Regions from separate parts of the Alicycliphilus denitrificans K601 genome, predicted to be linked through region 2. Evidence: riboswitches for the same ligand, from Rfam matches in the RefSeq annotation. Region 2 holds a riboswitch; the other holds the start of a gene.
What was found. A riboswitch is a leader RNA that binds a small molecule or an ion and turns the genes downstream of it on or off. The one in region 2 is predicted to bind thiamine pyrophosphate.
Positions count from the first base shown of each region.

Region 1 (15,471 bases), 970 kb from region 2:
CCCGCGCGCGCCAGTACTTGGCGCGCCAGATGGAGAACCATTTCTTCGGCGGCGGCGCGGACGCCGCGGCGGGCTACGTGCCACCCAGCGCCTGAGAACGCGTTGACGTCCTGATTCCGCCAGCGCCCCTGGATGGCGCGCTCCAGATCCTTCCCGGAGATTTCCCGTGCTCCCATCGGTCTCCCTGCTGGAGTCGTTCCAGGCCTCGCAGATGAGCTTCATGCTGGCGATCCACCTGCTGGCCATCATGGCCGAGGCCATGTCCGGGGCCCTGGCGGCCGGGCGGCGCAACATGGACATCTTCGGCGTCACGGTGATCGCCTTCGTCACCGCCCTGGGCGGCGGCACGATACGCGACATGGTGCTGGGCCACTACCCGCTGGGCTGGACGCAGCACCCCGAGTACGTGTACCTCGTGATCGCGGCCGGCCTGCTGACCACCGTGGTGGCGCGCTACATGATCCGCCTCAAGCGGGTCTTCCTGCTACTCGATGCCCTGGGGCTGGTCGCGTTTTCGCTGATCGGCTGCAGCGCGGCGCTGGAGTTGGGCTACCCCGGCGTAGTGGTGGTCATGGCCGGCATGATCACCGGCATCAGCGGCGGCATTCTGCGCGACGTGCTGTGCAACCAGGTGCCCGTGGTGTTCCGGCGCGAGCTCTACGCCAGCGTGTCCCTGGCGGTGTGCCTGCTGTTCCTGGTGCTGCGCGCCTGGGACGTGGACCACGACATCGGCACCGCCGTGTGCTTTGCCGGCGGCCTGGCGCTGCGGCTGGCGGCCATGCGCTTTCACTGGCGGCTGCCCGTTTTCTCCTACCAGCAGCGCTGGGAATGACACCCCGCACCATGCCTGAATCCCTCTCCTGGCTGCCCGACGGCACCCCCTTCAGCACGCGCTTCGGCGACCGCTACCACGGCGAGCAGGGCCTGGCCCAGGCGCGCGACGTGTTCCTGCACGGCTGCGGCCTGCCCCAGGCCTGGGCCGGCGCGCAGCAGTGGCGCATCCTGGAAACGGGCTTCGGCTTCGGGCTGAACTTCCTGGCCACCTGGGCCGCCTGGCGCGCCGACCCCGGTCGGCCGCGGCTGCTGCATTTCGTTTCGCTGGAGGCCTGGCCGGTGCCGGCGGACGCGCTCCTGCGCGCGGCCGAGCGCCACCCCGAACTGCTGCCCCTGGCCCGGGAGCTGCACGCCCAGTACTGGGGCCTGCTGCCCGGCGTGCACCGCCTGTGGTTCGAGGGCGGGCGCGTACTGCTGACCCTGTGCGTGGGCGACGCCCAGGCGCTGCTGCGCCAGCAGCTGTGGGAGGTGGATTCCGTGTATCTGGACGGCTTCAACCCCCAGTGCAACCCCGACATCTGGAGCCTGGAGACCCTCAAGGCCATGGCGCGCCACTGCCGCCGCGGCACGCGTCTGGCCACCTGGACGGTGGCGCGCAGCGTGCGCGACGCGCTCGCGCAATGCGGCTTCGCGGTCGACAAGGTGCCCGGCCTGCCACCCAAGCGCGACAACCTGCAGGCCCGGTTCGATCCGCACTGGCAGCCGCGCACCAGCCGCCAGGCACCCGAGTTCGCTCGGCCTGCGCGCTGCCTGGTGCTGGGCGCGGGTCTGGCCGGCGCCACCGCCGCCGCCAGCCTGGCGCGCCGCGGCTGGCAGGTGACGGTGCTGGACGCGGGGGACACGCCCGCCGCCGGCGCCTCGGGCCTGCCGGCGGGGCTGTTCGCGCCCCACCTCTCGCCCGACGACAACCTGTTCGCCCGCCTCTCGCGCGCCGGCGTGCGCGCCATGCTGCAGCAATCGCAGGCGCTTTTGCAGGAAGGCATCGACTGGAGCCCGGCCGGCGTGCTGGAGCGCCGCCCCGCGGGCCAGCCGGGCCTGCCCGCCGGCTGGCACGACGGCCCCGGCGCCGACTGGAGCCACACGGCCGACGCCGGGCGGCTGGCCGATGCCGGCCTGCCGCCGGACGCCAGCGCCTGCTGGCACGCGCGCGCCGGCTGGGTGCGCCCGCCGCGCTTCATCGCGCGGCTGCTGGAGCAGCCCGGCATAGCCTGGCGGCCGCGCAGCGCCGTGGCCCGCCTGGCGCGCGGCGCCGGCACCTGGCAGGCGCTGGACGGCGCCGGCAACCCGCTGGCCGAGGCCGAGCTGCTGCTGCTGGCCGCCGGCCCGGCCTGCAACGCCCTGCTGGCGCCGCTGCAGGCACCGCCGCTGCCGCTGCAGCCGGTGCGCGGCCTGATGTCCTGGGGCCCGCAGCCCGCGCAGGCGCAGGGCCTGCCGCCCTTCGCCGTCAATGGCGGCGGCGCACTGGCCGCCCACGTGCCCTGCGACGGCGGCCCGGCCTGGCACATGGGCGCCACCTTCGAGCGCGACGTGGACCGCCTGCCGATGACCGCTGAGGAACAGGCCGCCGCCCACGCCAGCAACTGGCGGCGCCTGCGGGCGCTGGTGCCGGCGGCGGTGCCAGCGCTGCGCGCGGCCTTCGAGGACGGCCAGGGCCTGCGCGCCTGGGCCGGCGTGCGCTGCACGGCGCACGACCGCATGCCCATCGTCGGCCCGGTGGCGCCCGCCGCCCTGCCAGGCCTGTGGGTCAGCACCGCCATGGGCGCGCGCGGCCTGACGCGCGCCGTGCTATGCGCCGAGCTGCTGGCCGCCCGCCTGATGGGCGAGCCCCTGCCGGTGGAGGCCCGGCTGGCCCAGGCCATGGGCTGCGAACGGCTGTAGCCGACAACCGTCGCCGGGCCGCGCCACCACTGGCGCATAAGCTTATCCGCATAAGGGAAGCACAAAACAATAGTTTGTTCCCATAAGCCGTGCTTCTACAGTCGCGGCCATGCCCGATTTCGCGTTCATCCTCGCTGGTTTCGCCGTCGGCCTCATCGTGGGCCTGACCGGCGTGGGCGGCGGCTCGCTGATGACGCCGGTGCTGATCTTCGTCTTCGGCGTCAAGCCCAACCTGGCCGTGGGCACGGACCTGCTGTTCGCCGCCTTCACCAAGCTGGGCGGCACGCTCGGCCTGGCACGCCAGCGCCTGGTGCCCTGGCGCGTGGTGGCCCAGCTGTGCGCGGGCAGCATCCCCGCCGCCCTGCTGGCGCTGTGGGCGCTGCGCCACCTGGGGCCGGACAGCGCCGCCGCCCAGCGCCTCATGACCACCACGCTGGGCGCGGCCCTGCTGCTCACGGCGGCCGCCACCTTCTACAAGGTGCTGGTGTTCTCGCCCGAGCGCGCCGCCGCCGAGGCGGCACGCCGCCGCGCCCAGTCCGCCGACGCCACCCGGCCTCGCCACTGGAGCCTGCCGGTGCTGCTGGGCGCGGTGATCGGCATGCTGGTCACCTTCACCTCGGTGGGCGCGGGCGCCATCGGCGTGTCGGTGCTGCTGCTGGTGTTCCCGCACCTGCCGCTGCCGCGCATCATCGCCGCCGACATCGCCTACGCCGTGCCGCTGACGCTGGTGGCGGGGCTGGGCCATGCCTCGCTGGGCTCGGTGAACTGGCCGCTCCTGGGCCTGCTGCTCGCCGGCTCGCTGCCGGGCATATGGCTGGGCTCGCGCCTGGTCGCGCGCACGCCCGAGCGCCTGATCCGTTCCGTCCTGTCCGTGCTGCTGGCCTGGGCCGGGGCCAAGCTGGTTTTGATCTGAATCCCTGATTTTTCTCTCCCCACGCCATGTACCAATACACCGACTTCGACCGCCAATTCGTGAAGCTGCGCGCGCAGCAGTTCCGCGACCAGTTGGAGCGCTGGCAGCGCGGCGAGCTGACCGACGAGCAGCTCCTGCCCCTGCGCCTGCAAAACGGCTGGTACATCCAGCGCTACGCGCCCATGGCGCGCATCGCCGTGCCCTATGGCGAGATCAGCAGCCTGCAGCTGCGCACGCTGGGCCGCATCGCCCGCGAATACGACAAGCCCGACCCCGAGCTGCTGGCCCGCGCCCAGGCCACGCAGGACCAGCTCGAAGCCTCGCAGCCCGGCCAGACCCTGCCCGCGCCGCCGCTCAAGTACGGCTACGGCCACTTCACCACGCGCACCAACTGCCAGTTCAACTGGATCCCGATCACCAAGGCGGCCGACGTGATGGACCTGCTGGCCAGCGTGTGCATGCACGGCATCCAGACCAGCGGCAACGACATCCGCAACATCACCTGCGACGCCTGGGAGGGCATCGCCGAGGACGGCATCGTGGACTGCCGCCCGTTTGCCGAGATCACGCGCCAGTGGAGCTCGCTGCACCCCGAGTTCAGCTACCTGCCGCGCAAGTTCAAGATCGCCTTCAACGGCGCCGCCGAGGACCGCGCCGCCATCGGCTGGTACGACATCGGCCTGCAGGCGCTCAGGAACGACGCGGGCGAAGTCGGCTTCACCGTGAAGGTGGGTGGCGGCATGGGGCGCACGCCCATCGTGGGCAGCGTGGTGCGCGAGTTCCTGCCCTGGGACCAGTTGCTCAACTACATCGAGGCCATCGTGCGCGTGTACAACGGCTACGGCCGGCGCGACAACAAGTGGAAGGCGCGCATCAAGATCCTCGTGAAGAGCGAGGGACAGGCCTTCATCGACGCGGTGGAGAAGGAATACCGCGCCATCGTCGACCTGGACGGCGCCCCTCACACCATCACCCAGGCCGAACTCGACCGCGTGACGAGCCACTTCGTGGTGCCCGAGCTCAAGAGCGCCGGCCTGCCAGCCAAGGTGGACCCGCAGGGCCAGCTCTACCAGCGCTGGCTGCGCCAGAACGTGCGCGGCCACCGCCTGCCGGGCATGAAGACCGTGACCCTGTCGTTCAAGCGCCCGGGCTTCGCCCCCGGCGACGCCGACGCCGACACGCTGGACGCCCTGGCCCAGCTGGCCGAGCAGTTCAGCGCGTCCGAGGCGCGCCTGACCCACGAGCAGAACCTGATGCTGCCCTGGGTGTTCGAGTCCGACCTGCCCGCGCTGTACGAGGCCGCGCGCAAGCTGGGCCTGGCGCAGCCCAACATCGGCCTGCTGACCGACATGATCTCCTGCCCGGGCGGGGACTTCTGCTCGCTGGCCAACGCGCGCTCGCTGCACATCGCCGCCGTCGTGACCGAGCGCTACCAGGACCTGGACGAGCTGTTCGACATCGGCCCGATCGACCTGCACATGAGCGGCTGCATCAACAGCTGCGGCCACCACCACAGCGGCCACATCGGCATCCTGGGCGTGGACAAGGACGGCAAGGAGTGGTACCAGATCACGCTCGGCGGCGCGGACGGCTCCCAGCTCTCCGGCCCCGCGATCGGCGGCAAGGTGGTCGGCCCCTCGTTCACCGCGGCCGAGGTGCCCGACGTGATCGAGGCGCTGCTGGACACCTTCCGCAGCCTGCGCCAGAGCGGCGAGCTGTTCATCGACACGCTGCGCCGCGTCGGCCACGACCCGTTCAAGCAGGCGGCCAACGCGGCGCGCCACCCCAAGGTCGAGGAAGCCCAGGCGCTGTGACCAAAACGATGCCCACGGAGAAGAATGCTATGAAAATCATTGCTGCCGACGCAGTACCAGAAAGCGCTGGAGCCGAAAAAACCCTGCAGATCCCCAACGATGCCGAGCTGGCCGAGCTGGTCGCCAGCGGCGCGCTGGAGGGCGTGCAGCGCGTGGAGCTGCAGTTCCCCAAGTTCACCGACGGCCGCGCCTACAGCCAGGCGCTGCTGCTGCGCCGGCGCTACAGGTTTGCGGGCGACATCCGCGCCACGGGCGACGTGCTGATCGACCAGCTCGTGCACATGCACCGCAGCGGCTTCACCAGCGCCGTGCTGGCCCCGGGCGTCAATGCCGATGCCGCGCAGCGCCAGTTCGACCGCTACAGCGCCTTCTACCAGGGCGACGTGCTGGAGCCCCGCCCCCTGTTCGCACGGGAGGCCGCATGAGCACCCTGGACCTCGCACGCATCAACGCCGAACTGGGCCGCGACGCGCCCGGCCTCGTGAAATGGGCCCTGGGCCTGAACCAGGCGCCCATAGTCACCACCAACTTCCGCCCGTTCGAGGCGGTGATCCTGCACCTGGTCACGCGGGTACAGCCCGACGTCCCGGTCATCTGGATGGACAACGGCTACAACACCGAGGCCACCTACCGCTACGCCGACGAGGTGACCCGGCTGCTCGGGCTCAACCTGCGCATCTACCTGCCGCTGCGCTCGCGCGCGCACCGCGAGGCGGTGGATGGTCCTGTGCCCGCGCTTCATGAGCCGCGCCACGCCGCCTTCACCGAGGAGGTGAAGCTCGAACCCTTCGCCCGCGCGCTGCGTGAGACCGCACCCAAGGTCTGGTTCACCGCGCTGCGCGCCACCGACAGCGCCGTGCGCGCGCAGATGGACCCGGTGAGCATCAACCCCGACGGCCTCATCAAGGTCGCGCCGCTGCTGCACTGGACGTCCAGGGACCTGCACCAGTACTGCGAGGCCCACGGCCTGCCCAACAACTTCGACTACGTGGACCCGACCAAGGGCGAGGAACAGCGCGAATGCGGCCTGCACCTGGCCCACTGAAGAAAAACGATAGCTGCCAGCGCAGGCCCCACGAACGCTTCAGCCCGATTTGATTGGAAAGACAAATGAACGCCCGAGTTGACACCTCCGTGCTCACGCACCTGAGCAACCAGCACCTGGACGCGCTGGAGGAAGAAACCATCTTCATCCTGCGCGAAGTGGCCGCCGCCTTCGAGCGCCCCGCGCTGCTGTTCTCCGGCGGCAAGGACTCGCTGGTCATGCTCCGGTGCGCCGAAAAGGCCTTCATGGATTCGAAAGGCCCCTCCGGCAGCCGGGGCCGCATCCCCTACCCGCTCTTGATGATCGACACCGGCCACAACTTCCCCGAGGTGACCGACTTCCGCGACCAGCGCGCCAGGGAGCTCGGCGCCGAGCTCATCGTGCGCAGCGTCGAAGACTCCATGGCGCGCGGCACGGTGCGCCTGGCGCACCCGGGCGAGAGCCGCAACGTGCACCAGTCGGTCACGCTGCTCGAAGCCATCGAGGAATTCCGCTTCGACGCGCTGATCGGCGGCGCGCGCCGCGACGAGGAAAAGGCCCGGGCCAAGGAGCGCATCTTCTCCCACCGCGACGGCTTCGGCCAATGGCAACCCAAGGCCCAGCGGCCCGAGCTCTGGACGCTGTTCAACACCCGCATCGCCCCGGGCGAGCACTTCCGCGTGTTCCCGATCAGCAACTGGACCGAGCTGGACGTGTGGCAGTACATCGACCGCGAGGCGATCGCCCTGCCCAGCCTCTACTACGCGCACCAGCGCCAGGTGGTAGAGCGCCGGGGCCTGCTGGTGCCCGTCACGCCGCTCACCCCGCCCAAGGACGGCGAGCGGGTCGAGACCCGCACCGTGCGCTTTCGCACCGTGGGCGACATCACCTGCACCTGCCCGGTGGAAAGCCCCGCCGCCAGCGCCGCCGAGATCGTGATCGAGACCCTGGCCGCCGAGGTCAGCGAACGCGGCGCCACGCGCATGGACGACAAGACCTCCGACGCCTCGATGGAAAAGCGTAAGAAAGACGGGTACTTCTGATGACTACCAATTTAATAGCTGATACCGCAACAGCGGCGGGCGCCGCAGCCAGGAACGACCATGTTTCCGCGCTGAAGTTCATCACTTGCGGCAGCGTGGACGACGGCAAGAGCACGCTGATCGGCCGCCTGCTCGTGGACAGCCGCGCCGTGCTGCAGGACCACTTGGCGGGCGTGCAGCGCGGCGGCGAGGTGGACCTGGCGCTGCTCACCGACGGCCTCTCGGCCGAGCGCGAGCAAGGCATCACCATCGACGTGGCCTACCGCTACTTCGCCACCGAGGCGCGCAAGTTCATCATCGGCGACGCGCCCGGCCACGAGCAGTACACGCGCAACATGGTCACCGCCGCCTCGCAGGCCGACGCCGCCGTGGTGCTGGTGGACGCGACCAAGCTCGACTGGCAGAACCCCCGGCTCGCGCTGCTGCCGCAGACGCGCCGCCACAGCCTGCTCGTGCACCTGCTGCGCGTGCATTCGCTGGTGTTCGCCGTGAACAAGCTCGACGCCGTGGCCGACCCGGCCCTGGCGTTCGCGCACATCCGCGCCGCGCTGCAGCAATTCGCGCAGGATGCGGGCATCACCGTGGCCGCCACCGTGCCCGTCTCGGCCCTCAAGGGCTGGAACGTGGTCGACGCCCGGCCGGGCTGGTGCGGCTACGAGGGCAGCAGCCTGCTGCAGATCCTGGAGCTGCTGCCCCATACCCCGGCCGACGCGCACCTGCCGCTGGCCTTCCCGGTGCAGTGGGTGGAGAAGTTCTCCTCGTCCTCCGACACGCGCCAGGGCCGGCGCGTGTTCTGGGGCCGCGTGGCCGCGGGCGGCGCCCGGGTGGGCGCGCAGGTACAGGTCTTCCCCAGCGGCCAGCGCGCCGCCATCGCTCAGGTGCTGGACCACGCGCGCCGCCCCGGCGGCATCCAGGCGGGCGGCAGCGCCGGCATCGTGCTGGACCGCGAGGTGGACGTCTCGCGCGGCGACTGGATCGTCGCCGCGCCCACGCCCGCCGCCCAGGCCGCGGAAGACGATTTCGACACCCCGGCGGAGCAGCCCAGCTGGCCCGGCCGGCGCGAGCTCGGCGCCACCGTCGCCTGGATGGACGACGAACCCCTGGTCGCCGGCCGCGTGTACTGGGCGCTGCACGGCCACCGCTGGGTCAAGGCCAAGCTGCGCCGCGTGGTGCACCGCCTGGACATCCACACCCTGGCCGAGCAGGACGCCACGCAGCTCGAACCCAACGCCATCGGCCACGTGGAACTGCTGCTGCAGGAGAGCGTGCCCGCTGCGCCGTTCGAGAAAGCGCGCGTGCTCGGCTCCATGATCCTGGTCGACACCGCAAGCCACAAGACGGCCGGCGCCGTGCTGGTGCGGACCTAGGGCGCCGCCCGTTCCGCATTGAGCAACATCAAGGTTTCCGCGCCACAGCCATGGTCGCCCCGCCGTCCGGGACGGCCATGGCCCTAGAATTACGGGTTACACCCAATACCGATACCACAGAAATCCCATGACCCACGTTGTTGTCGAAAACTGCATCAAGTGCAAATACACCGATTGCGTGGATGTATGCCCCGTGGACTGCTTCCGCGAAGGCCCGAACATGCTCGTCATCGACCCCGACGAGTGCATCGACTGCGCCGTTTGCGTGCCCGAATGCCCGGCCAACGCCATCTTTGCCGAAGAAGACCTGCCCAGCGACCAGCTCGCCTTCATCAAGATCAACGCCGAGCTGACGCCCAAGTTCAAGAGCATCACCAAGCGCAAGGCCGCCCTGCCCGACGCCGACGAGTGGAACGGCACGCCCGGCAAGCTGAAGGACCTGGAGCGCTGATCCTGCCCCCGGCCATGCAAGCGCCCTCGGCCCCCGCACCGGCGCAGGCCGATGCCGTGGTGATCGGCGCGGGCCCGGTGGGCCTGTTCCAGGTGTTCCAGCTCGGGCTGCAGGGCATCGCAGCGCACCTCGTCGACGCCCTGCCCCACGTGGGCGGCCAGTGCGCCGAGCTCTATCCCGACAAGCCCATCTACGACATCCCCGGCGTTCCCGTGTGCTCGGGCCGCGAACTGGTTGCGCTGCTGCAGCGGCAGATGGCGCCGTTCGCGCCCGCATGCCACCTGGGCCAGCAGGTCGAGACGCTGGCCGCGCAGGACGATGGCCGATTCCTGCTGCAGACCACCGCCGGCACCCGGCTGCTGGCGAAGAGCGTCTTCATCGCCGCCGGCGTGGGCGCCTTCGTGCCGCGCACCATCAAGGTGGACGGCATCGCCGCTCTGGCGGGCGGCCAGGTGCTCTACCACCCCACGGATACCGGCGTCGCCAACGCCCGCCACGTGGTCGTGCATGGCGGCGACGAGGCCGCCGTGCAGGCTGCCATCGCCTGCGCGCCGCTGGCCGCCAGCGTCACGCTGCTGCATCGCCGCGACGTCTTCCAGGCCGAGCCCGCACTGCTGGCCGAGCTGCAGACGCTGCGCGAGGGCGGGCGCATCCGCGTCGCCATAGGCCAGATCACGGGCGTGCAGGCCGCGCCGGACGGCCGCCTGCAGGCCCTCGTGCTGCAACTGCCCGACGGCTCGCAGCAACACCTGCCGCTCGACCTGCTGCTGGCCTACCTGGGCATCTCCCCGCGCCTGGGGCCGGTCGCCGGCTGGGGCTTGGCCATGGAGCGCAAGCAGATTGCCGTGGACACGGCCACGTTCGCCACCAGCGTGCCCGGCATCTACGCCGTGGGCGACGTCAACGGCTACCCCGGCAAACGCAAGCTCATCCTGTGCGGCTTCCACGAGGCCACGCTGGCCGCCTTCGCCGAGGCGGAGCGGCAGGCAGGCCACAGGCTGCCGCTGGAGTACACGACCAGCAGCGAGCGGCTGCACGCGCGCCTGGGCGTGGGCGCATGAACACCCTCGCCACCTCCCGCAACGAAGCCCTGGCCCCGCTGCCGGCCGGGCAGCGCGTGTTCCGCTGGCACGACCATGCATCGCTCTGGTTCAGCCTGGGCGTGGGGCTGCTGGTCATGCAGGTGGGCGCCTACCTGATGCCTGCCCTGGGTACGCAGCAGGCGCTCCTGGCCGTCGTGGTCGGCTCCGTCATCGGCGCGGGGCTGCTGGGCTGGGTGGCAAAAATAGGCTGCGACAGCGGCTTGGCCAGCGCGGGGCTGATGCACGCCGTCTACGGTCGGCGCTTCGCGGGTCTGCCCATCGTGCTCAACATCGTGCAGCTCGTGGGCTGGGGCACGTTCGAGCTCGTGGTGATGCGCGACGCCACCGTGGCCATAGGCCGGCAGTCCGGCATGCTCGCCGCCGGCGCATGGCCCGTGGCCGCCACGCTGCTGTGGGGCGGCGTGGTGCTGCTGCTCATCAGCGGCTCCATGGTGCAGCTGGTGCGCCGCGTCATCGCGCGCGTGGCGCTGCCGCTCGTCGTGCTGTCGCTGCTGTGGCTGTCCTGGCAGTTCATCGCCATGGCGCAGGCCCAGGGCCTGGCCCAGATCTGGCAGCGCCGCGGCAACGGCGGCATGGGCGTGATGCCGGCGCTCGACCTCGTGATCGCCATGCCCATCTCGTGGCTGCCGCTCGTGGCTGACTACGCACGCCACGGCGTGAGCGGCGCGGACGCCCTGCGCGGCAGCTGGATCGGCTACGCGCTGGCCAACATCTGGTGCTATTGCCTGGGCGTGCTGGTGGCGCTGGTGCTGCCCAGCCAGGACCTGGTGACCGCCCTGCTGCTGGCCCAGGGCGGGCTGCTGGCGCTGTCGCTGATCCTCATCGACGAGGTGGACAACGCCTACGGCGACATGTACTCCGGTGCCGTCTCGGCGCACAGCCTGCGCCCGCGCTGGAGCGTGCGCCGCTGGGGCCTGGGCCTGGCCGCGCTGTGCACCGCGCTGGCCCTGGTGCTGCCCATGCACAGCCTGGAGCCGTTCCTGCTGCTGCTCAGCTCGGTCTTCGTGCCGCTGTTCGGCGTGATCCTGGGGCGCCTGGCCTTCGGCGTTCCGGCGCACGCGGCGCTGCAGCGCGCCGCCGGCGTGCACGGGCTGCCCGTGGCGCTGTGGCTGGCTGGCATCGCCTGCTACCACCTGCTGCCGCGCGCGCTGCCGGCCCTGGGCGCGGCGCTGCCCACGCTGGCGCTGTGCTTCGCGCTGGCCTACCTCACGCGCCCGCGCGGCTGAGCTCGTCGCCACGCAGGCGGAACTTCGGGCGCGCGGAGGGCTCTCCCAAGGCATTCCCCCGTTCACCCATCAAGGAGCCGCCGCCCGTGTCCTTCGCACCGTCCCGCCTCGCCCGCACCCTCTCCACCGCCACGGCCGCCCTCGCGCTGGCCGCGCCGCTGCTGGCCCCGGCCACGGCCGGGGCGCGCGAATTCGTCAGCATCAAGAGCAACGCAGTCAACGTGCGGGCGCAGCCCACCACGCGCTCGGACACGCGCTGGGAGCTGGGCCGGGGCTACCCCCTGCAGGTCGAGCAGCGCCGGGGCCAGTGGCTCAAGGTGCGCGACTTCGAGGAATCGCTCGGCTGGGTGTTCGCCCCGCTCACCAGCAAGACGCCGCACCGCGTGGTGACCGCGCCCAGCGCCCGCCTGCGCGCCGGCCCGGGCACGCAGCACAAGATCGTGGGCACGCTGCAGCAGCACGAAGTGGTGCGCAGCCTGGGCCAATCCGGCGCCTGGGCAAAGGTGCAGCGCGACGGCGGCCAGAAGGGCTGGGTGGCCAAGCGCCTCACCTGGGGCTGGTAGAGCCTGCGGCTCAGCCCTCCAGGATGCGCTGGGGCTGCGGCGCGTAGCCGTGGTTCAGCGGCCCGTGGCCGTGGCCCGTGCGCACGTCGGCACCCGCGGCGATCGCGCCCAGGATGTAGGCGCGCGCCTCCTCCACAGCCCGCACCAGGGGCAGGCCCAGCGCCAGGTGCGCAGCGATGGCGGACGACAGCGTGCAACCCGTGCCATGGCCGTTGTGCGTGGCGATGCGCGCAGAGGCCAGGCGGTGGCGCTCGCCCCCGGGCAGCGCCAGCAGGTCCACCACGCGCTCGCCCGGCAGGTGCCCGCCCTTGAGCAGCGCGGCGCGCGCGCCCAGGGCCAGCAGGTCGCCGGCGGCCGCACCCAGCTCGTCCTCACCCGTGATCGGGCGGCCCAGCAGCCAGCCGGCCTCGTCCAGGTTGGGCGTGACCACCGCGGCCAGCGGGAACAGCTCGCGCACCAGCGTGCCCACGGTTTCCTCGGCAATGAGCCTGTCGCCGCTGGTGGCCACCATCACCGGGTCCAGCACCACGCTGGGCAGGCGGTGGCGGCGGATGGCCTCGGCCACCACCTGCACCACCTCGGGCGCGTGCAGCATGCCGATCTTCACGGCATCGACGCCTATGTCCTCGACCACCGCGTCGATCTGCGCGCGCAGGATGTCGGTGGGCACACCGTGGATGGCGCGCACGCCCTGGGTGTTCTGCGCCGTGATGGCGGTGATCGCCGTCATGCCATAGCAGCCCAGCGCGCAGAAGGTCTTGAGATCGGCCTGTATGCCCGCGCCCCCGCCGCTGTCGGAGCCCGCGATGGACAGCACGCGCGCATAGCGCCGGGTGGAAGTAGGTGTTTCTTGCGTCATGACAAAAATTATCGACCGTAAGGACACTACCGCTGTGCTGTAATTGCCGCCACGGACGAAACAGGGGTGTCCCCGCCATGTCGGCGGGCGACTGAGAAATACCCTTCACACCCGATCCAGGTCATGCTGGCGTGGGGAGTTTCCAGCACCGGTGCCCAGCCCCGTTTTGTCCTCCATACAGGACTTGAACGACGATGCTTGCGCACCCATCCCTCCGATCCCCCTCCTTCATCACCATCCTCGGCGCCGGCCTGATGGGCCGGCTGCTGGCCGTGGCGCTCGCGCGCCAGGGCCACAAGGTCGAGGTACACGAGGCCGGTAGCCGCGACGGCGCCACCAGCGCCGCCCACGTGGCCGCCGCCATGGTGGCGCCGCTGGCCGAGTCCATCGTGGCCGAGCCGGGCGTGGTGCGCATGGGCCAGCATTCCCTGGCGCGCTGGCCCGGGCTGCTGGCCCAGCTGGTGCAGCCCGTGTACTTCCAGCACAACGGCACGCTGATCGTCTGGCACCGCCAGGACGCGCCCGAGGCCGCGCGCCTGCGCCAGAAGTTCGAGCAGACCCAGGGCGCCGTTCCCCAGCTTCCGCACATGCAGCCGCTGGACGCCGCCGCGCTGGCCGAGCGCGAGCCGGCCCTGGCCGGGCGCTTCAGCCAGGGCCTGTACCTGCCCGGCGAGGGCCAGCTGGACAACCGCCAGCTCCTGGACGCCCTGGCCGCCACCATGGACGCGCTGGGCGTCGCGACGCACTGGCACAGCGCGCGCGCGCCGCAGGACTTCGCCCCCGGCGCCGCCGGCCAGCCCGACTGGCTGCTGGACTGCCGCGGCCTGGGCGCGCGCGAACAGTGGCAGGACCTGCGCGGCGTGCGCGGCGAGGTGGTCCGCCTGCACGCGCCGGACGTCACGCTGCAGCGCCCCACGCGCCTAGTGCATCCGCGCTACTCCATCTACCTGGCGCCCAAGGAGGACCACCGCTTCGTCATCGGCGCGACCGAGATCGAGTCCGAGGACCTCTCGCCCGCCAGCGTGCGCTCCACGCTGGAGCTGCTCAGCGCCGCCTACGCCGTGCACCCGGGCTTCGCCGAGGCGCGCATCACCGAGCTGACCACCCAGTGCCGCCCCACCCTGCCCGACAACCTGCCCGCCATCCGCATGCCGCGCGAGCGCGTGCTGCAGGTCAACGGCCTGTACCGCCACGGCTTCATGATCGCCCCGGCCATGCTGGACGTGGTCATGCAGCTGCTGGGCGAGGGACAATCGGCGCTGGCCCCCGATTTCGAACTCGCGCTGCAAGGCGGCGCCGCAACCGCTGCATGAACATCCTCATCAACCAGAACCCCGTGGAGCTGCCCGACGGCGCCAGCGTGGCCGACGCCGTGGCCAGCCTCGACCCCACGCCCCCGTTCGCCGTAGCCGTCAACCTGCAGTTCGTGCCGCGCGCGGCCTACGCCACGCACCTGCTGCAGGCCGGCGACAGCGTGGAAATCATTGCCCCGGTCACCGGCGGCTGAAAGCGACCAGACACCATGAACACTCCCAACGACGACGCCCTGGTGCTGTACGGCCAGCGCTTCGAAAGCCGGCTGCTGCTGGGCACGGCCCGCTACCCCTCGCCCGCCGCGCTGCAGGCCGCCGTGCAGCGCGCGCGCCCGGCCATGCTCACGGCGGCGCTGCGCCGCCAGGGCAGCATCGAGCAGGGCAAGAGCTTCTGGGCCATGCTCAAGGAACTGCAGGTGCCGGTGCTGCCCAACACCGCCGGCTGCCACAGCGTGCAGGAGGCCATCACCACCTCCCACATGGCGCGCGAGGTGTTCGACACCCCCTGGATCAAGCTGGAGGTGATCGGCGACGACTACACGCTGCAGCCCGACACGCTGAACCTGGTGCAGGCAGCCGAGCAGCTCGTGCGCGACGGCTTCTACGTGCTGCCCTACTGCACCGAGGACCTGGTGCTGTGCCAGCGCCTGGTGGACGTGGGCTGCCAGGCCATCATGCCCTGGGCCGCGCCCATAGGCACGGGGCGCGGCCCCGTCAATCCCTACGCCATGCAGACGCTGCGCCAGCGTCTGGACGTGCCCATGCTGGTGGACGCGGGCCTGGGCCTGCCCTCGCACGCCTGCCAGGTCATGGAGTGGGGCTTCGACGGCGTGCTGCTGAACACCGCCGTGGCCCAGGCCGCCGACCCCGTGCGCATGGCCGGCGCCTTTGCCGACGCCGTGGCCGCGGGCCGCGCCGCCCACCTGGCCGGCGCCATGCAGCCGCGGGAATCGGCCCAGCCCAGCACCCCCGTGCTGGGCACGCCGTTCTGGCACCACGCGCAGGAAGCCTGAATGCACGAAAGCCATGAGGCCATGGTGCAGGCCATCGTGCACCACCACGGCGCCGCCTACGCGGACTTCC
Region 1 is NC_015422.1:3,231,759-3,247,229, forward strand. It holds gene ALIDE2_RS15340 (oxidative damage protection protein) at 1-95, shown strand, start outside; gene ALIDE2_RS15345 (trimeric intracellular cation channel family protein) at 167-832, shown strand; gene mnmC (bifunctional tRNA (5-methylaminomethyl-2-thiouridine)(34)-methyltransferase MnmC2/FAD-dependent 5-carboxymethylaminomethyl-2-thiouridine(34) oxidoreductase MnmC1) at 829-2,712, shown strand; gene ALIDE2_RS15355 (sulfite exporter TauE/SafE family protein) at 2,822-3,625, shown strand; gene ALIDE2_RS15360 (nitrite/sulfite reductase) at 3,652-5,439, shown strand; gene ALIDE2_RS15365 (DUF934 domain-containing protein) at 5,469-5,864, shown strand; gene ALIDE2_RS15370 (phosphoadenosine phosphosulfate reductase domain-containing protein) at 5,861-6,484, shown strand; gene cysD (sulfate adenylyltransferase subunit CysD) at 6,550-7,506, shown strand; gene ALIDE2_RS15380 (sulfate adenylyltransferase subunit 1) at 7,506-8,873, shown strand; gene fdxA (ferredoxin FdxA) at 9,001-9,324, shown strand; gene ALIDE2_RS15390 (NAD(P)/FAD-dependent oxidoreductase) at 9,339-10,385, shown strand; gene ALIDE2_RS15395 (purine-cytosine permease family protein) at 10,382-11,653, shown strand; gene ALIDE2_RS15400 (SH3 domain-containing protein) at 11,740-12,216, shown strand; gene thiD (bifunctional hydroxymethylpyrimidine kinase/phosphomethylpyrimidine kinase) at 12,227-13,075, opposite strand; TPP riboswitch at 13,128-13,230, shown strand; gene thiO (glycine oxidase ThiO) at 13,270-14,388, shown strand; gene thiS (sulfur carrier protein ThiS) at 14,385-14,582, shown strand; gene ALIDE2_RS15420 (thiazole synthase) at 14,598-15,401, shown strand; gene ALIDE2_RS15425 (thiamine phosphate synthase) at 15,402-15,471, shown strand, end outside.
Region 1: linked by a shared signal. The riboswitch ahead of thiO (glycine oxidase ThiO) and the one ahead of thiC (phosphomethylpyrimidine synthase ThiC) in region 2 are both predicted to bind thiamine pyrophosphate.

Region 2 (15,471 bases):
CCTCGTCGCTGAACAGGCGCGCCATGTGCAGCTCCTGGGGCGGCTGCAGCCAGTTGCCTATGACCAGGTCGATCTCGCCCAGGGCCAGCTGGGCGCGGTAGTCGGCCTCGCGCGTCAGGGCGTGGATCTCCACGCTGGCCAGCGGCGCCTGGCGCTTGACGTCGGCCACCAGGCGCGGCAGGAACAGCGGGTCGAGGTAGTCGCTCGCCGCGATGCGGAAGGTCTGGCAGCTGGTGCGCGCGTCGAAGCTGCGCGCCTCGGTGAACAGCGTCTCGGCCGCGCGCAGCACGCTGGCCGCGGGCTCCAGCATGCGCTCGCCGGCCTCGGTGGGCACCATGTGGGCGCCGCTCCTGACCAGCAGCGGATCGCCCGCGAGCTCGCGCAGGCGCTTGAGCGCCGTGGACACCGCTGGCTGGTGCATGCCCAGGCGCAGCGCCGCGCGCGACACGCTGCGTTCGCTGAGCACCTGGTGCAGCACGCGGATCAGGTGCAGGTCGATGCGGTCGAACAGGTTGCGCTCGGACGGTGCCCCCGCCCCCGCCGCCGCGGGCGCGTCGGCGGGGATGTGGGGCGGCGCAGCGTGCGGCTTCATGGCGCCTGCACCGCCGTGATGGCGCGCAAGATGGCCTCGCTGGTCGCGGGCGCCTGCAGCGGCGGCAGCTTGCGGCGCGCGCCCGCGGCGGCCACGGCATCGCGGATGGCGAAGAACACCGAGAACGGCAGCAGCAGCGGCGGCTCGCCCACGGCCTTGCTGCGGTGGATGGAGTCCTCGGCGTTCTCGCCCTCGAACAGCTGCACGTTGAATTCCGGCGGGCAGTCGTTGGCCGTGGGGATCTTGTAGGTGCTGGGCGCGTGCGTCAGCAGCAGGCCGCTCGTGGGGTGCCAGACCAGCTCCTCCATGGTCAGCCAGCCCATGCCCTGGATGAACGCACCCTCGACCTGGCCGATGTCCACCGCCGGGTTTAGCGAGCGGCCCACGTCGTGCAGCACGTCGGCGCGCAGCAGCTTCCACTCGCCCGTGAGCGTGTCCACCACCACCTCGGAGCAGGCGGCGCCGTAGGCGAAGTAGTAGAACGGGTGGCCCTGCATGCGCTCCTTGTCCCACGACAGCCCCGGCGTGGCGTAGAAGCCGTCGGACCACAGCTGCACGCGGTCCAGGTAGGCCTCGCCCACCAGGGCGTCGAAGGCAAGCTGCCTGCCGCCCACCCACACCTGGTCGTTGGCGAAGCGCACGTCCTCGGCGCTCCCGCCATGGCGCGCTGCGGCGCAGGCGGCCAGGCGCGCGCGGATCTGGCGCGCCGCGTCCTGCGCGGCCTTGCCGTTCAGGTCCGTGCCCGTGGACGCGGCGGTGGCCGAGGTGTTGGCCACCTTGCTGGTGTCCGTGGCCGTGACGCGCACGCGCTCGAAGGCCACGCCCAGCTCGTGCGCCACGACCTGCGCCACCTTGGTGTTCAGGCCCTGGCCCATCTCGGTGCCGCCATGGTTCACGAGGATGGAGCCGTCGGTGTAGACGTGCACCAGCGCCCCGGCCTGGTTGAAGTGCTTGACGTTGAAGCTGATGCCGAACTTCACCGGCGTGAGCGCCAGCCCGCGCTTGAGCACGGGGCTCGTGGCGTTGAACGCGGCCACGGCGGTGCGGCGCGCCTGGTAGCCGCTGCGCTCCTCCAGTTGGTCGACCAGTTCGTGGATCACGTTGTCGCGCACTGTCTGCAGGTAGGGCGTGACGTTGCGCTCGCCGCGCCCGTAGAAGTTGGCGCGGCGAACGGCCAGCGGGTCGTGCCCGAGCGCGCGCGCGATGCCGTCGAGGATGTATTCGATGGCGATCGCCCCCTGCGGCCCGCCGAAGCCGCGGAACGCCGTGTTGCTCTGCGTGTTGGTCTTGCCGCAGAAGCCGTGCATGGCCACCTCGGGCAGCCAGTAGGCGTTGTCGAAGTGGCACAGCGCGCGCGTCATCACCGGGGCCGACAGGTCGGCCGAATGCCCGGCGCGCGAGACCATGGTGACGGCGGCGCCCAGGATGCGGCCCGCGTCGTCGTAGCCTACGTCGTACTCGTACCAGAAGCAGTGGCGCCGGCCGGTGATGAGGAAGTCGTCGTCGCGGTCCACGCGCAGCTTCACCGGGCGCGCCAGCAGCCGCGCGGCCACGCTGGCCATGCAGGCGAACAGGGCCGACTGCGACTCCTTGCCGCCAAAGCCCCCGCCCATGCGCCGGCATTCCACCTGCACCGCGTGCGCGTGCACGCCCAGGGCGTGCGCCACCAGGTGCTGCATCTCGCTCGGGTGCTGGGTGGAGCAGTGGACGTGGATGGCGTTGCCCTCCTTCGGGATGGCGTAGCTGATCTGGCCCTCCAGGTAGAACTGCTCCTGCCCGCCCACGTCCAGGCTGCCTTGCAGGCGGTGCGGCGCCGCGGCGATGCGCGCGCGTATGCCGGCTTCGTCCAGGCCGCTGCTGCTGCGCACCAGGTGCATGGGCGGCACCACGTACTGGCCGCGCGCGTGCGCCTCCCGGGGTGTGAGCACGGGCGGCGCGGCTTCCACGCGCAGCGCCTGCCTGGCCAGGGCGGCGGCGCGGCGCGCCTGCTCGCGCGTGCGGGCGACCACGGCGAACACCGGCTGGCCCAGGTAGCGGATCTCGCCGTCGCACAGGATGGGGTCGTCGTGCACGATGGAGCCCCAGTCGTTGGCGCCGGGGATGTCCGCCGCCGTGAACACGCGCACCACGCCGGGCATGGCGCGCACGGTATCCAGATCCATGCCCAGCAGCCGGCCCGCGGCCACCGGCGCCAGGCCCAGCGCGCAGTGCAGCGTGCCGGCGAGCTCGGGAATGTCGTCGGTATAGGTGGCGCTGCCGGAGACGTGCAGCACCGCCGATTCGTGCGCCTGGCTGATGCCCACGCGCGCGCCCGCCTGGTGCGCGCGCGCCTCGGCGCCGGGGTCCAGGCGTAGCCGCTGGTTGTCCTGGTAGGGCGCGAAGGCGGCGGGGTGGTTCAGCACATGGCCGGGGACGGGTTTGTTCATGATGGCTCCTTACACGCCGTGCGGCAGCACGCTGAACACGCTGGTACGGCCCGCGTCCAGCGGCCCCTGGGGGCGCGTTTCCAGCCACAGGCGCTGCAGCAGGTTCTGCGCCACCTGCAGGCGGTAGGCGCTGCTGGCGCGCATGTCGGTCAGGGGCTGGAAGTCCTGCGCCAGCGCCTGCTGCGCGGCGCGCACGCTGTCCTCGGTCCAGGGCTGGCCGAGCAGCGCGGACTCGGCGCGGGCCGCGCGCTGCACGGTGGCCGCCATGCCGCCATAGGCCAGGCGTACGCTGGCGACGGTCTCGCCATCCAGCGCGATGGCCATGCCCGCGCACAGTGCCGAGATGTCGCAGTCGAAGCGCTTGCTGATCTTGTAGCCGCGCACCTGGCGCGCAAAGGCCGCGAGCGGCACGACGATGGCCTGCACGAACTCGCCCTCCTGCAGCGCGTTCTTCATGTAGTCCAGGTAGAAGTCGGGCAGCGGCAGGCGGCGCACGGCGGCTCCGCGGCGCAGCTCGACCTGCGCGTCCAGCGCCATCAGGATGGGGGCCGAGTCGCCGATGGGCGAGCCGTTGGCCACGTTGCCGCCCATGGTGCCGGCGTGGCGTATGGGCGTGGAGGCGAAGCGCAGCCATACGTCGGTCAGCGCCGGGGCGCGCGCGGCGAGCGCGGCCCAGGCCTGCTCCAGCGTGGCGCCAGCGCCTATCCAGAGCGCGCCGTCTCGCTCCTCCACGGCGCGCAGCTCCCGCACGCCGCCCAGGTAGATCAGGTCGCCCACGTCGCGAAACTGCTTGTTCACCCACAGGCCGATGTCGGTGGAGCCCGCCAGCAGCCGCGCCTGGGGCTGCTCCAGGCGCAGCCGCGCCAGGTCCTCCAGCGTGCGCGGGGCGTGGAAGTGGTCAGTGCGCTCGCTGATCGTGTGGTGGGCGGCGCCGTAGGCCAGGGCGGGTTCCTGCGCCAGGGCTTGCAGCGCCCTGGCCACGGCGGCGCGGTCGAACGCGGCCGCGGGCAGGTCGAACATGCGCTGGCCCGCGTCCAGGATGGGGCGGTAGCCCGTGCAACGGCACAGGTTGCCCGAGAGGTCGTCCGCGAGCTGCTGGCGCGTGGGCCGGGTACCTGCCTGCCGGTGCTGCTCGTAGGTGTTCCACAGCGACATCGCGAAGCCCGGCGTGCAGAAGCCGCACTGCGAGCCGTGGCACTCCACCAGGGCTTGCTGCACCGGGTGCAGGGGCTGGGCCGCGCCGCCGCAGCAGGACTGTGCGGGGGTCATGGCTTGCAGGTCCTCTACCGTGAACAGGGCCTTGCCGTCGAGCGTGGGCAGGAACTGTATGCAGGCGTTGACGCTGGCGAGCTGCAGCTGGCCATTCGCGTCCAGCTCGCCCAGCACCACGGTGCAGGCGCCGCAGTCGCCCTCGTTGCAGCCCTCCTTGGTGCCCGTGCAGCGGACGTCCTCGCGCAGCCAGTCCAGCACCGTGCGCGTGGTGTGCATCCCCTGGATGCTGACCACCGCGCCGCGGTGGTAGAAGCGGATGGGGCGGGCGTCGGCGGAGGAAGGTGTGGCGTGTGTCATGGGACGGTCCAGGCGTGCAGCGGGGCGCAGTGCGCGGTCATTGCTTCTATGGTGCACGCAGGCGGCGCCCCCGAGCATTCCCGCCGCGCAATATTCGATATGCAATGAGTCTTATAAGACCTGGGTTAACCCGCATGAAAACGCCCCGGAACGGGGCGCCGCGGAGCGGGCGGCCGCCATCCAAGGGCCGCCGGGCGCTGCCGCCGGACCTATGCGGCGGGCAGCAGGCAGATCGTCAGCAGCAGGGAGGTGTCCTGCACGGCGGCAAGCGCATGGGGCTGGCCCGCGGCCAGGTACACCAAGTCGCCGGCCTGCATACGCTGGGTGCGGCCATCGACGGTGAGGTCAAGCGCGCCCTCCATGCATTGCAGCGTAATCTCGCACTGTACGCGATGCTCGCGCATGGTGTGGCCGCGCGGCAGCACTAGGCGCACCACCTCCAGCTGGGCGGCCTTGAACAGGGCGGTGGAGACGGTGTCGGTCAGCCGCTCGCCGAGCGGCTCCAGGCGGGTGATTTCTCCCGGGGCGACGTGGGGCAGTGCCATGGCGAGTCCTCCTGAGCCCCATGCCTAGACCGACCGGCTGCGTGCCAGCGGCGGGTTCTTGGCGAAGTAGCGGATGATGCCGCGCATCAGCGCGTCGGCCAGCTGCTCCTGATAGGCGGCCGAGCGCAGCTTGGCCTCCTCCTCGGGGTTGCTGATGAAGGCCGTCTCCACCAGCACGCTGGGGATGTCCGGCGCCTTCAGGACCGCGAAGCCGGCTTGCTCCACGCGCGGCTTGTGCAGCCGGGCCATGCCGCCGATCTCGCCCAGCAGCACGCTGCCGAGCTTGAGGCTATCGTTGATCTGCGCCGTGGTGCTCATGTCCAGCAGCGCGCGCTGCACGTGCCGGTCCTGGCTGCCCACGTTCACGCCGCCGATCAGGTCGGCCTCGTTCTCCTTGTTGGCGAGCCATCGCGCGGCGGAGCTCGACGCCCCGCTCTGGCTCAGCGCGAACACGCTGGCGCCGCGCGCCGACGGGGTGGTGAAGGCATCGGCATGGATGGAAACGAATAGGTCGGCCTGCACGCGCCGCGCCTTCTCCACGCGCGTGCCCAGCGGCACGAAGTAGTCGCCGTCGCGCGTGAGGAAGGCGCGCATGGGGTTGCCGCCCACCTGGGTGGCGTTGATGCGGTCGCGCAGCTGGTGCGCCACCTTGAGCACCACGTCCTTCTCGCGCGTGCCGCCGGGGCCTATGGCGCCGGGGTCCTCGCCGCCATGGCCGGGGTCCAGGGCGACGATGATGAGGCGGTCGGTGGCGCGCGCCGTGGCGGGCGCCGCGCCGCGCGTGCGGGGCGGCGCGGCCGGCGCAGGCGCGTTCCCCGGCGCGGGCGGCGTTGGCATGCCCGGCTTGAGGCTGTGCTGCGCGATCAGCTCGTCCAGCGGGTCCGGGGCGGGCGCCTTGGCAATGTCCGGCGCGGCCGGCTGCGGGGCGCCGGCGGAAGATCCGGCGTCGCGCAGGCGCTCGGCGATCAGGGCCTCCAGCGGATCGGGCGGCACTGCGGGGTAGAGGTCGAACACCAGCCGGTGCTGGTAGGCGGCGACGGGCTGCAGCGTGAACACCTGGGGACGCGCCGCCTGCTTGAGATCCACCACCAGGCGCACCACGCCGGGCGCGTACTGGCCCACGCGGATGCCGGCGATGTTGGGGTCGTCGGGCCGCACCTTGGCCACCAGTTCGCGCAGCGAGGGGTCAAGGTCCAGTCCCTCGATGTCCACCGCCAGGCGCGGCGGCGTGGGCACGAAGAACTGCTTGGCGACGAGCTGGCGGTCGGATTCGATGGTCACGCGCGAATACTCGGGCGCGGGCCACACGCGCACAGCCACGATGGTGGCGCCGCGTGCGATCTGCTGCCGGCCCAGCAGCAGTACCAGGCTGCCCGCCTGCAGCAGCGTGCGGCGGGTGTGGAGCGGGTGGGGGAGGGGCGCGTCGCTCATGGGGTGTCGAGTCCTTGCAGTATGGCGCTGCCCAGGGGCGTGTGCGCCTGCAGAGTCACATGCCGGGCCAGATCATCCTCTGCTTCAATGTAAAGAGCAATATCCGCTGGCGGAGCAAGGGAACCGGCATTGTCCGGCCATTCGGCCAACTTCAGGCCGGGGCTGGCGAAGATGTCGCGAAAGCCGGCGTCCTCCCACTCGCGCGGGTCGTGGAAGCGGTAGAAGTCGAAATGCCATATGAACAGCCCTGGCGCCTGGTGCGGTTCGACCACGGCATAGGTCGGGCTTTTGATGCGCCCGGCCACGCCCAGGGCGCGCAGCAGGTGGCGCACCAGGGTGGTCTTGCCCGCACCCAGGTCGCCGTGCAGGGCAATGAAGGCGTTGGCCAGGCCCGGCTGCGCGGCCAGCCGCGCGGCGAAGCGCGCCGTGTCGTCCTCGTCCTGCCAGCGCAGCGACAGGCGGCGGGGCGTTTCTACAATCGGGTGTTGATGGTGTGCAGCAGTCAACTCGTTCCTCGGATCCAGGGCTGGGCGCGCGAGCTGGGATTCTCCCAAATCGGCGTGGCCGGCGTGGACCTGTCCGCCGCCGAGCCTGGATTGATGCAATGGCTTGCCGAAGGTTTCCATGGCGAGATGCATTACATGGCCGCCCATGGCCTCAGGCGCGCGCGCCCGGCCGAGCTGGTGCCGGGCACGGTGAGCGTGATCACCGCGCGCATGGACTACCTGCCGCGCACCACGCCCGAAGGCTGGCAGGCCGTGGAGTTCGAGCGGCTGCGGCGCCCGCAGGAGGCCATCGTCTCCGTCTATGCCCGGGGGCGCGATTACCACAAGGTGCTGCGCGCGCGCCTGCAGAAGCTCAGCGACCGCATCGCCGAGGCCGTGGGCCCGTTCGGTCACCGCGTGTTCACCGACTCGGCCCCCGTGCTGGAGGCCGAGCTGGCGCGCCGCAGCGGCCAGGGCTGGCGCGGCAAGCACACGCTGGTGCTCTCGCGCGAGGCGGGCTCCATGTTCTTCCTCGGCGAGATCTACCTGGACATGGCGCTCGCGCCCACGGAGCCCGTCACCGCGCACTGCGGCAGCTGCCAGGCCTGCATGGACGTGTGCCCCACGCAGGCCATCGTGGCGCCGCACCGCGTGGACGCGCGCCGCTGTATCTCCTACCTGACCATCGAGCACGCGGGGCCCATCCCCCCGGCGCTGCGCCCCCTCATGGGCAACCGCATCTATGGCTGCGACGACTGCCAGCTGATCTGCCCCTGGAACAAGTTCGCCCAGCCCAGCAGCCTGCCCGACTTCGACGCGCGCGCTCCCCTGGAGGGGCAGCAGCTGGCGCAGCTGTTCGCATGGGACGAGGCCATGTTCCTGCGCATGACCGAGGGCGGGCCCATACGCCGCATAGGGCACGAGCGCTGGCTGCGCAACATCGCCGTAGCGCTGGGCAATGCGCTGCGCGCCACGCGCGATGCCGGCGAGGCCGGTGCCCTGCGCGCCGCGCTGGCAACGCGCGCCAACGACGCGAGCGCCCTGGTGCGCGAGCACGTGGCCTGGGCGCTGGCGCAAGGAATTTGAAAGAAAATTGGCTCTAGCGCCCGTGTATCAGGCGTAAGCAGCTATCAATAGGGTAGCATCAGCGCAGCATGCCGAGCGCGAACGTCAGGCTCGCCACCCCCAGCACGGTGGACAGCGTCACCAGCCCCGCCACGTAGGCGCCGTTGTAGCCCATGCGCGCCGCCAGCACGTAGCAGCTGGAGGCCGTGGAGACGGCGCAAAAGGCCATCAGCACGGTGGTCTGCGTGGCGTCGAGCCGCAGCAGCCGCGCAAAGGCCCAGGCGATCAGGGGCTGGGCCAGGTGGCGTATGAACAGCACCGACGCCGACAGCAGCTTGCTGCGCGTGAGCAGGCCGAACTGCATGCCCGCGCCCGCGGCCATGAGCCCCAGGGCCAGCGAGGCGGCGCCTATGCGGCTGACCGAGGGCTCCAGCCACGGCGGTATGCGAAAGCCCAGCAGATTGGCCACCAGGCCCGTGACCGTGGCGATGATCAGCGGGTTGCGCAGCAGCTCGCGCACGAAGCCCTGCTGGCTGCCGCGCGCCATGGGCCACACGGCCGCCACGTTCAGCACGGGTACGCACACGCCGATGAGCACGGCCACCATCAGCAGGCCCTGGGCGCCGGCCAGGCGGTCGGCCAGGGCCAGCACGATGAAGGAGTTGAAGCGGAACGCCACCTGGGCCGCCGCCGCGTGGTCGCGCCGGTCGATGTGCCGGCCCAGCCAGGGCAGGTGCGGCAGGCTGTAGGCCAGCGCCACGCCGCACAGGCCGGTGCCCAGGCCCGCGGCGACCAGGCTCGCGGCCTCGCCCACGTCGATGGGGCTCTTGACGATGGACTGGAATAGCAGCACTGGGAACAGCAGGTAGTACACCAGGCTTTCCACCGGCTGCCAGACGCTGCGGTTCAGGGGCGTGTAGCGGCAGATCAGGTAGCCGCACAGGATCAGGGAGAAGTCGGGGAAAAGGAGCTGCGCGTAATTCACGGCGCGCAGCATACCGTGACGACGCGTGTCGCGCAGGCGACGCGGCGGCACGCGGCCATGGGGCGTCCGGGCGGAAAAACGCGGGAAATCACTGGCAGATCGGGGTGCCGGAAGGGCCCACTCGGGCGCCCGGGTGCCTTAGGATCGCCGCCTACCCCTTTCTGGCATTTTTTACCCAACACGATTGGGATGAGGAGATCTCACATGCAACGACGCAACTGCCTGGCCCTGGCCCTGCTGGCGGCGACGGCCGGCACGGCCTTCGCGCAGGCCTACCCCAACAAGCCCGTCAAGCTGCTGGTGCCGTTTGCCGCCGGCGGCACGACGGACATCATCGCGCGGGTCATCGCCGACCCGCTGTCGCGCGCGCTGGGGCAGTCGGTAGTGGTCGAGAACCGCGGCGGCGGCGGCGGCATCATCGGCGCGCAGGAAACCGCGCGCGCCACGCCCGACGGCTACAACCTGGGCATCGCCACCGTGTCCACCACGGCCGCCAACCCGGCCATCAACACCAAGGTGCCGTACAACCCGCTGACGGACTTCACCCCCATCATCAACATCGCGGCCACGCCCAACATCATCGCGGTGCATCCGAGCTTCCCGGCCAAGGACTACAAGTCCTTCCTGGCGGAACTCCAGAAGAACCCGGGCAAGTATTCGTACGCCTCGTCGGGCACGGGCGGCATCGGCCACCTGCTGATGGAGCTCTACAAGAGCCTCTCCAACACCTTCGTCACGCACATCCCCTACCGCGGCGCGGGCCCGGCCCTCAACGACACGGTGGCCGGCCAGGTGCCCATCATCTTCGACAACCTGCCCTCGGCGCTGCCGTTCATCAAGAGCGGTAAGCTCGTGCCCATCGTGGTGTCCGCGCCGCAGCGCGTGGCGGCCCTGCCCAACGTGCCCACCTTCAAGGAGGTGGGCCTGGAGCCCGTCAATCGCATGGCCTACTACGGCATCCTGGGCCCCAAGGGCCTGCCCAAGGACGTGGTGGACAAGATCAGCGCCGGCACCAAGAAGGCCCTGGAAGACCCCGCCGTGCGCAAGCGCATCGAGGACACCGACTCCATCATCGTCGCCAACACGCCCGAGCAGTTCGCCGAGCAGATCAAGGCCGAGTTCGAGATCTACAAGCAGGTGGTGCAAAAGCAGAAACTCACGCTGGAGTAAGCTGCTCCTTTCTATGGATCAAGGCCGCTCTCGGGCGGCTTTTTCACATGCTGCCCGAAAGCCAGAACGCCATCGACTCGTTCCTAGACGCCCTGTGGCTGGAGGATGGCCTGTCGCGCAACACCCTGGCCGCCTACCGCCGCGACCTCTCGCTGTATGCCGGCTGGCTGGCGGCGCAGCAGCCGCCTCTGGCGCTGGACGCCACGGCAGAGCACCATCTGAGCGGTTACTTCGCCGCGCGCCATGCCCAGACGCGTGCCACCTCCGCCAACCGGCGCCTGACGGTGCTGCGCCGCTACTTCCACTGGGCGCTGCGCGAGCGGCGCATCGCGCAGGATCCCACGGTGCGCCTGCTGGCCGCGCGCCAGCCGCTGCGCGTGCCCAAGACGCTGACGCAGGCGCAGGTGGAGGCGCTGCTGCACGCCCCGGACACGGCTACCGCCCTGGGCCTGCGCGACCGCACCATGCTCGAACTGATGTACGCCAGCGGCCTGCGCGTGAGCGAGCTGGTCACGCTCAAGACCTTCCAACTGGGGCTGGCCGAGGGCGTGCTGCGCATCACCGGCAAGGGCGGCAAGGAGCGGCTCGTGCCCTTCGGCGAGGAGGCGCGGCGCTGGCTGGAGCGTTACCTGGCCGAGGGGCGCGGCGCCATCCTGGCGGGCCGGCAGACCGACGACCTGTTCGTCACCCAGCGCGGCAGCGCCATGTCGCGCGTCATGTTCTGGGTCATCGTCAAGAAATGCGCGCAGCTCGCGGGCATCACCGCGCCGCTGTCGCCGCACACGCTGCGCCATGCGTTCGCCACGCACCTGCTCAACCATGGGGCGGACCTGCGCGTGGTGCAGTTGCTGCTGGGGCATGCCGACATCTCCACCACCACCATCTATACCCACGTGGCGCGCGAGCGCCTGAAGCAGCTGCATGCGCAGCACCACCCGCGCGGGTGAACCGGCGCGCTAGGGCGAATCGACATTCAAACACCCCCGTCGCCAAGGTCCTGGGCAGCCAACGGCTAGGCGCGAGACGCGCCGTGTATCGGGATACACCAGCGGCGAGCAACGACGCCGGAGGCTGCCCAGGGCCTTGGCCCGAAGGGTTGCCCATAGCGGCCCGCCATGCGTCGTTGCTCCTCGGTTGCTGGTGCCACCAGCGTCCTCCTCGCGCCTGGCCTGGCGGGCCGCTATGGGCAACGACGGGGGTGTTTGAATGTCGATTCGCCCTAGGGCAACTACCGGAGACTCTCATGACCATTCTCGAAGCACCCGCCATCGACTATGCGGCCATCAAGCAGCGCCAGCAGGCCGTCTGGTCCTCGGGCGACTACGCCGTCATCGGCGCCACCCTGCAGATCGTCGGCGAGAACCTGTGCGAGGCCGCGGACCTGCGCGCCGGCAGCGCCGTGCTGGACGTGGCCGCCGGCAATGGCAACGCCACGCTCGCCGCCGCCCGGCGCTTCGCGCGGGTCACCTCGACCGACTACGTTCCCGCCCTGCTCGAACGCGGGCGCGAGCGCGCCGCCGCCGAGCGCCTTGCGATCGAGTTCCGCGCGGCCGACGCCGAGGCCCTGCCGTTTGCCGACGCCAGCTTCGACGCCGCCCTGTCCACTTTCGGCGTGATGTTCGCGCCCGACCAGGAGCGCGCCGCCGCCGAACTGGTCCGCGTGGTGCGCCCCGGCGGGCGCATAGGGCTGGCCAACTGGACGCCCGACGGCTTCGTCGGGCTGCTGCTGAAGACCGTCGGCCAGCACATGCCGCCGCCGGCCGGCCTGCGGCCGCCGGTGCGCTGGGGCACGCCGCAGGGGTTGCGCGAGCTGTTCCCGGGCCAGCAGGTGCGGGCCACGCCGCGCGACTTCATGTTCCGCTACGAGTCGCCGCGCCACTGGCTGGAGGTGTTCCGCGCCTGCTACGGGCCGGTGCACCGCGCATTCACGGCGCTGGCGCCGGACCGGCAGGAACTGCTGGCGCGCGACATCCTCGCGCTGCTGGAGCGCTTCAACCGCGGCAGCGCACGGGCGCTGCTGGTGCCCGGCGCCTACCTGGAAGTGGTGATCACGCGCGGCGCCTGAGCGCCGTCATGTCAGCCCCGGACCGGATGGATGGGCACGTAGAGCTCGCCACCCGCGCGGTTGAACTCCGCGGCTTTTTCCTGCAGGCCCTGCTGGGCGAATTCGCGCACCTCCTGCGTGATCTTCATGGAGCAGAACTTCGGCCCGCACATGGAGCAGAAATGCGCCACCTTGGCCGCGTCCTTGGGCAGGGTCTCGTCGTGGTACTCCTGCGCGGTCTCGGGGTCCAGGCCCAGGTTGAACTGGTCCTGCCAGCGGAAGTCGAAGCGCGCCTGGCTGAGCGCGTCGTCGCGCGCGCGCGCGCCCGGGTGGCCCTTGGCGACGTCGGCGGCGTGCGCGGCGATCTTGTAGGCGATGATGCCTTGCTTCACATCGTCGCGGTCGGGCAGGCCCAGGTGCTCCTTGGGCGTCACGTAGCACAGCATGGCCGTGCCCATCCAGCCGATCATGGCGGCGCCGATGGCCGAGGCGATGTGGTCGTAGCCGGGCGCGATGTCGATGGTCAGGGGGCCGAGGGTGTAGAACGGCGCCTCGTGGCAGGTCTTGAGCTGCTCGGTCATGTTGGCCTGGATCATGTGCATGGGCACGTGGCCGGGGCCTTCGATCATGGTCTGCACGTCGTGCTTCCAGGCCACCTGGGTCAGTTCGCCCAGCGTGTGCAGCTCGGCGAACTGGGCCTCGTCGTTGGCATCGGACGCGCAGCCGGGGCGCAGGCCGTCGCCCAGGCTGAAGGCCACGTCGTACTGCTTCATGATGTCGCAGATGTCCTCGAAGTGCTCGTAGAGGAAGCTCTCCTTGTGGTGCGCCATACACCACTTGGCCATGATGGAGCCGCCGCGCGAGACGATGCCGGTGCGCCGCGCCGCCGTGAGGTGGATGTAGGCCAGGCGCACGCCCGCGTGGATGGTGAAGTAGTCCACGCCCTGCTCGGCCTGCTCGACCAGGGTGTCGCGGAAGATTTCCCAGGTGAGGTCCTCGGCGATGCCGCCCACTTTTTCCAGCGCCTGGTAGATCGGCACGGTGCCGATGGGCACGGGCGAGTTGCGCACGATCCAGTCGCGCGTGGTGTGGATGTTCTTGCCGGTGGACAGGTCCATCACGTTGTCGGCGCCCCAGCGGATGGCCCAGACGAGCTTTTCCACCTCTTCCTCGATGCTGGAGGTGACGGCCGAGTTGCCGATGTTGGCGTTGATCTTCACGAGGAAGTTGCGCCCGATGGCCATGGGCTCCACCTCGGGGTGGTTGATGTTGGCCGGGATGATGGCGCGGCCGCGCGCCACCTCGTCGCGCACGAACTCGGGGGTGATGACCTGGGGGATGCTGGCGCCCAGCGGGTTGCCGGCCAGGCGCTTCTCGCGGGCGGCGTCCTGCAGGTATTGCGCCATCCACTCGCGCCTGCCATTCTCGCGCAGCGCCACGTACTCCATCTCGGGCGTGACGATGCCGCGGCGCGCGTAGTGCATCTGCGTGACGTTGGCCCCGGCCTTGGCGCGGCGCGGCTGGCGCTGCAGGGCGGCGGCCTCCAGGCGCAGGGCCGCCAGTCGGGCGGCGTCCTCGCTCCTTTGCCCATCGTCGAGCGCCACCGGCTTGCGGCCTTCGTAAACCTCGCTGTCGCCGCGCTCCTCGATCCAGGCGCCGCGCACGCTCTGCAGGCCGCGCCGCACGTCGATCGTGGCGGCGGGATCGGTGTAGGGGCCCGAGGTGTCGTAGACGCTCACCACCTCGCCGTTGGTCAGGCGAATGTCGCGCACCGGCACGCGCAGGTCAGGGCGGCTGCCGGTGATGAAGGACTTGGCCGAGGCGGGAAAAGGCTCGCGCGTGCGGGCCAGCAGCTGGGAAAACGAATCGGGGGCGTTCATGGCGGGCATTCCTCAAAGGTTCTGGATGGAATGCTCCGCAATCGGCAGGACGGCCGGCGCGCATGCACCACGGCACGCGCGACCCCCCATCCCACTGCAGCTCTTCTTACGCTGGTACTAACCAGATCAAGTTCGCGGTTCTGGCGGTCGTGGTCCGCCATCTCAGCACGCCATTACGTGCACCCCGGAGCAGGGCAAAGTATAGGCGACTTGACTTGATCTGCGGCAATCAGGCCCTAGAGCACGCGTTCGAGGATCAGCACCAGGAAGAACATGGCCGCCGCGATGACGGTCCACTTGACGGTCACGAGCCCGAAGCGCTTGTAGCGCTGCTGGCCCGTGGCCGCGAAGAAGGCGAACGACACGGCCGCCACGAGCAGCAGCAGCATGACGGCCCAGCGAAAGAGCAGCATGGCGGCCCGCTACCAGGCGCGCGCCGGCTGGGCGAAGCCCGTGGGCGCCTGGCGCTCGTTGTCGAAGCTCACGACCTCCCAGGCGTCAGGCTGGGCCAGCAACGCGCGCAGCAGCTGGTTGTTCATGCCGTGGCCCGAGCGGAAGGCGCTGTAGGCCGCCAGCAGCGGCTTGCCCACGAGGTACAGGTCGCCCATGGCGTCCAGGATCTTGTGCTTGGCAAACTCGTCGTCGTAGCGCAGGCCGTCGGCGTTGAGCACCTTGTAGTCGTCCATGACGATGGCGTTGTCCAGCCCTCCGCCCAGCGCCAGGCCACTGGTGCGCAGCATCTCCACGTCCTTGGTGAAGCCGAAGGTACGCGCGCGGGCGATGTCGCGCGCGTAGTTGCCGCTCCCAAGGTCGAACTCCACGCTCTGCCCCGTGGAATCGACGGCGGGGTGAGCGAAGTCGATCTCGAAGCGCAGCTTGAAGCCGTGGTAGGGCTCCAGGCGCGCCCACTTGAGGTTGTGCCCTTCGCCCTCGCGCACCTCGACGGGGCGCGTGACGCGGATGAAGCGCTTGGGGACGTTCTGCAGCTCGACGCCCGCGCTCTGCAGCAGGAACACGAAGGACGCCGAGGAGCCGTCAAGGATGGGCACTTCCTCGGCCGTGATGTCGATATACAGGTTGTCCAGCCCCAGGCCGGCGCAGGCCGACATGAGGTGCTCCACCGTGTGCACCTTGGCACCGCCCGCGCCGATGGTGGAGGCCATGCGCGTATCGACCACGGCCGTCGCGGTGATGGGGATGTCCACCGGCTCGGGCAGGTCCACGCGGCGGAACACGATACCCGTGTCCGGCTGGGCCGGGCGCAGCGTCAACTCGACCC
Region 2 is NC_015422.1:4,201,265-4,216,735, forward strand. It holds gene ALIDE2_RS19995 (LysR family transcriptional regulator) at 1-592, opposite strand, end outside; gene xdhB (xanthine dehydrogenase molybdopterin binding subunit) at 589-3,018, opposite strand; gene xdhA (xanthine dehydrogenase small subunit) at 3,028-4,587, opposite strand; gene ALIDE2_RS20010 (cupin domain-containing protein) at 4,797-5,132, opposite strand; gene ALIDE2_RS20015 (N-acetylmuramoyl-L-alanine amidase) at 5,157-6,563, opposite strand; gene tsaE (tRNA (adenosine(37)-N6)-threonylcarbamoyltransferase complex ATPase subunit type 1 TsaE) at 6,560-7,069, opposite strand; gene queG (tRNA epoxyqueuosine(34) reductase QueG) at 7,052-8,134, shown strand; gene ALIDE2_RS20030 (AEC family transporter) at 8,193-9,110, opposite strand; gene ALIDE2_RS20035 (tripartite tricarboxylate transporter substrate binding protein BugE) at 9,303-10,268, shown strand; gene xerD (site-specific tyrosine recombinase XerD) at 10,316-11,215, shown strand; gene ALIDE2_RS20045 (class I SAM-dependent methyltransferase) at 11,512-12,333, shown strand; gene thiC (phosphomethylpyrimidine synthase ThiC) at 12,345-14,192, opposite strand; TPP riboswitch at 14,279-14,389, opposite strand; gene ALIDE2_RS25310 (hypothetical protein) at 14,429-14,605, opposite strand; gene lpxC (UDP-3-O-acyl-N-acetylglucosamine deacetylase) at 14,615-15,471, opposite strand, start outside.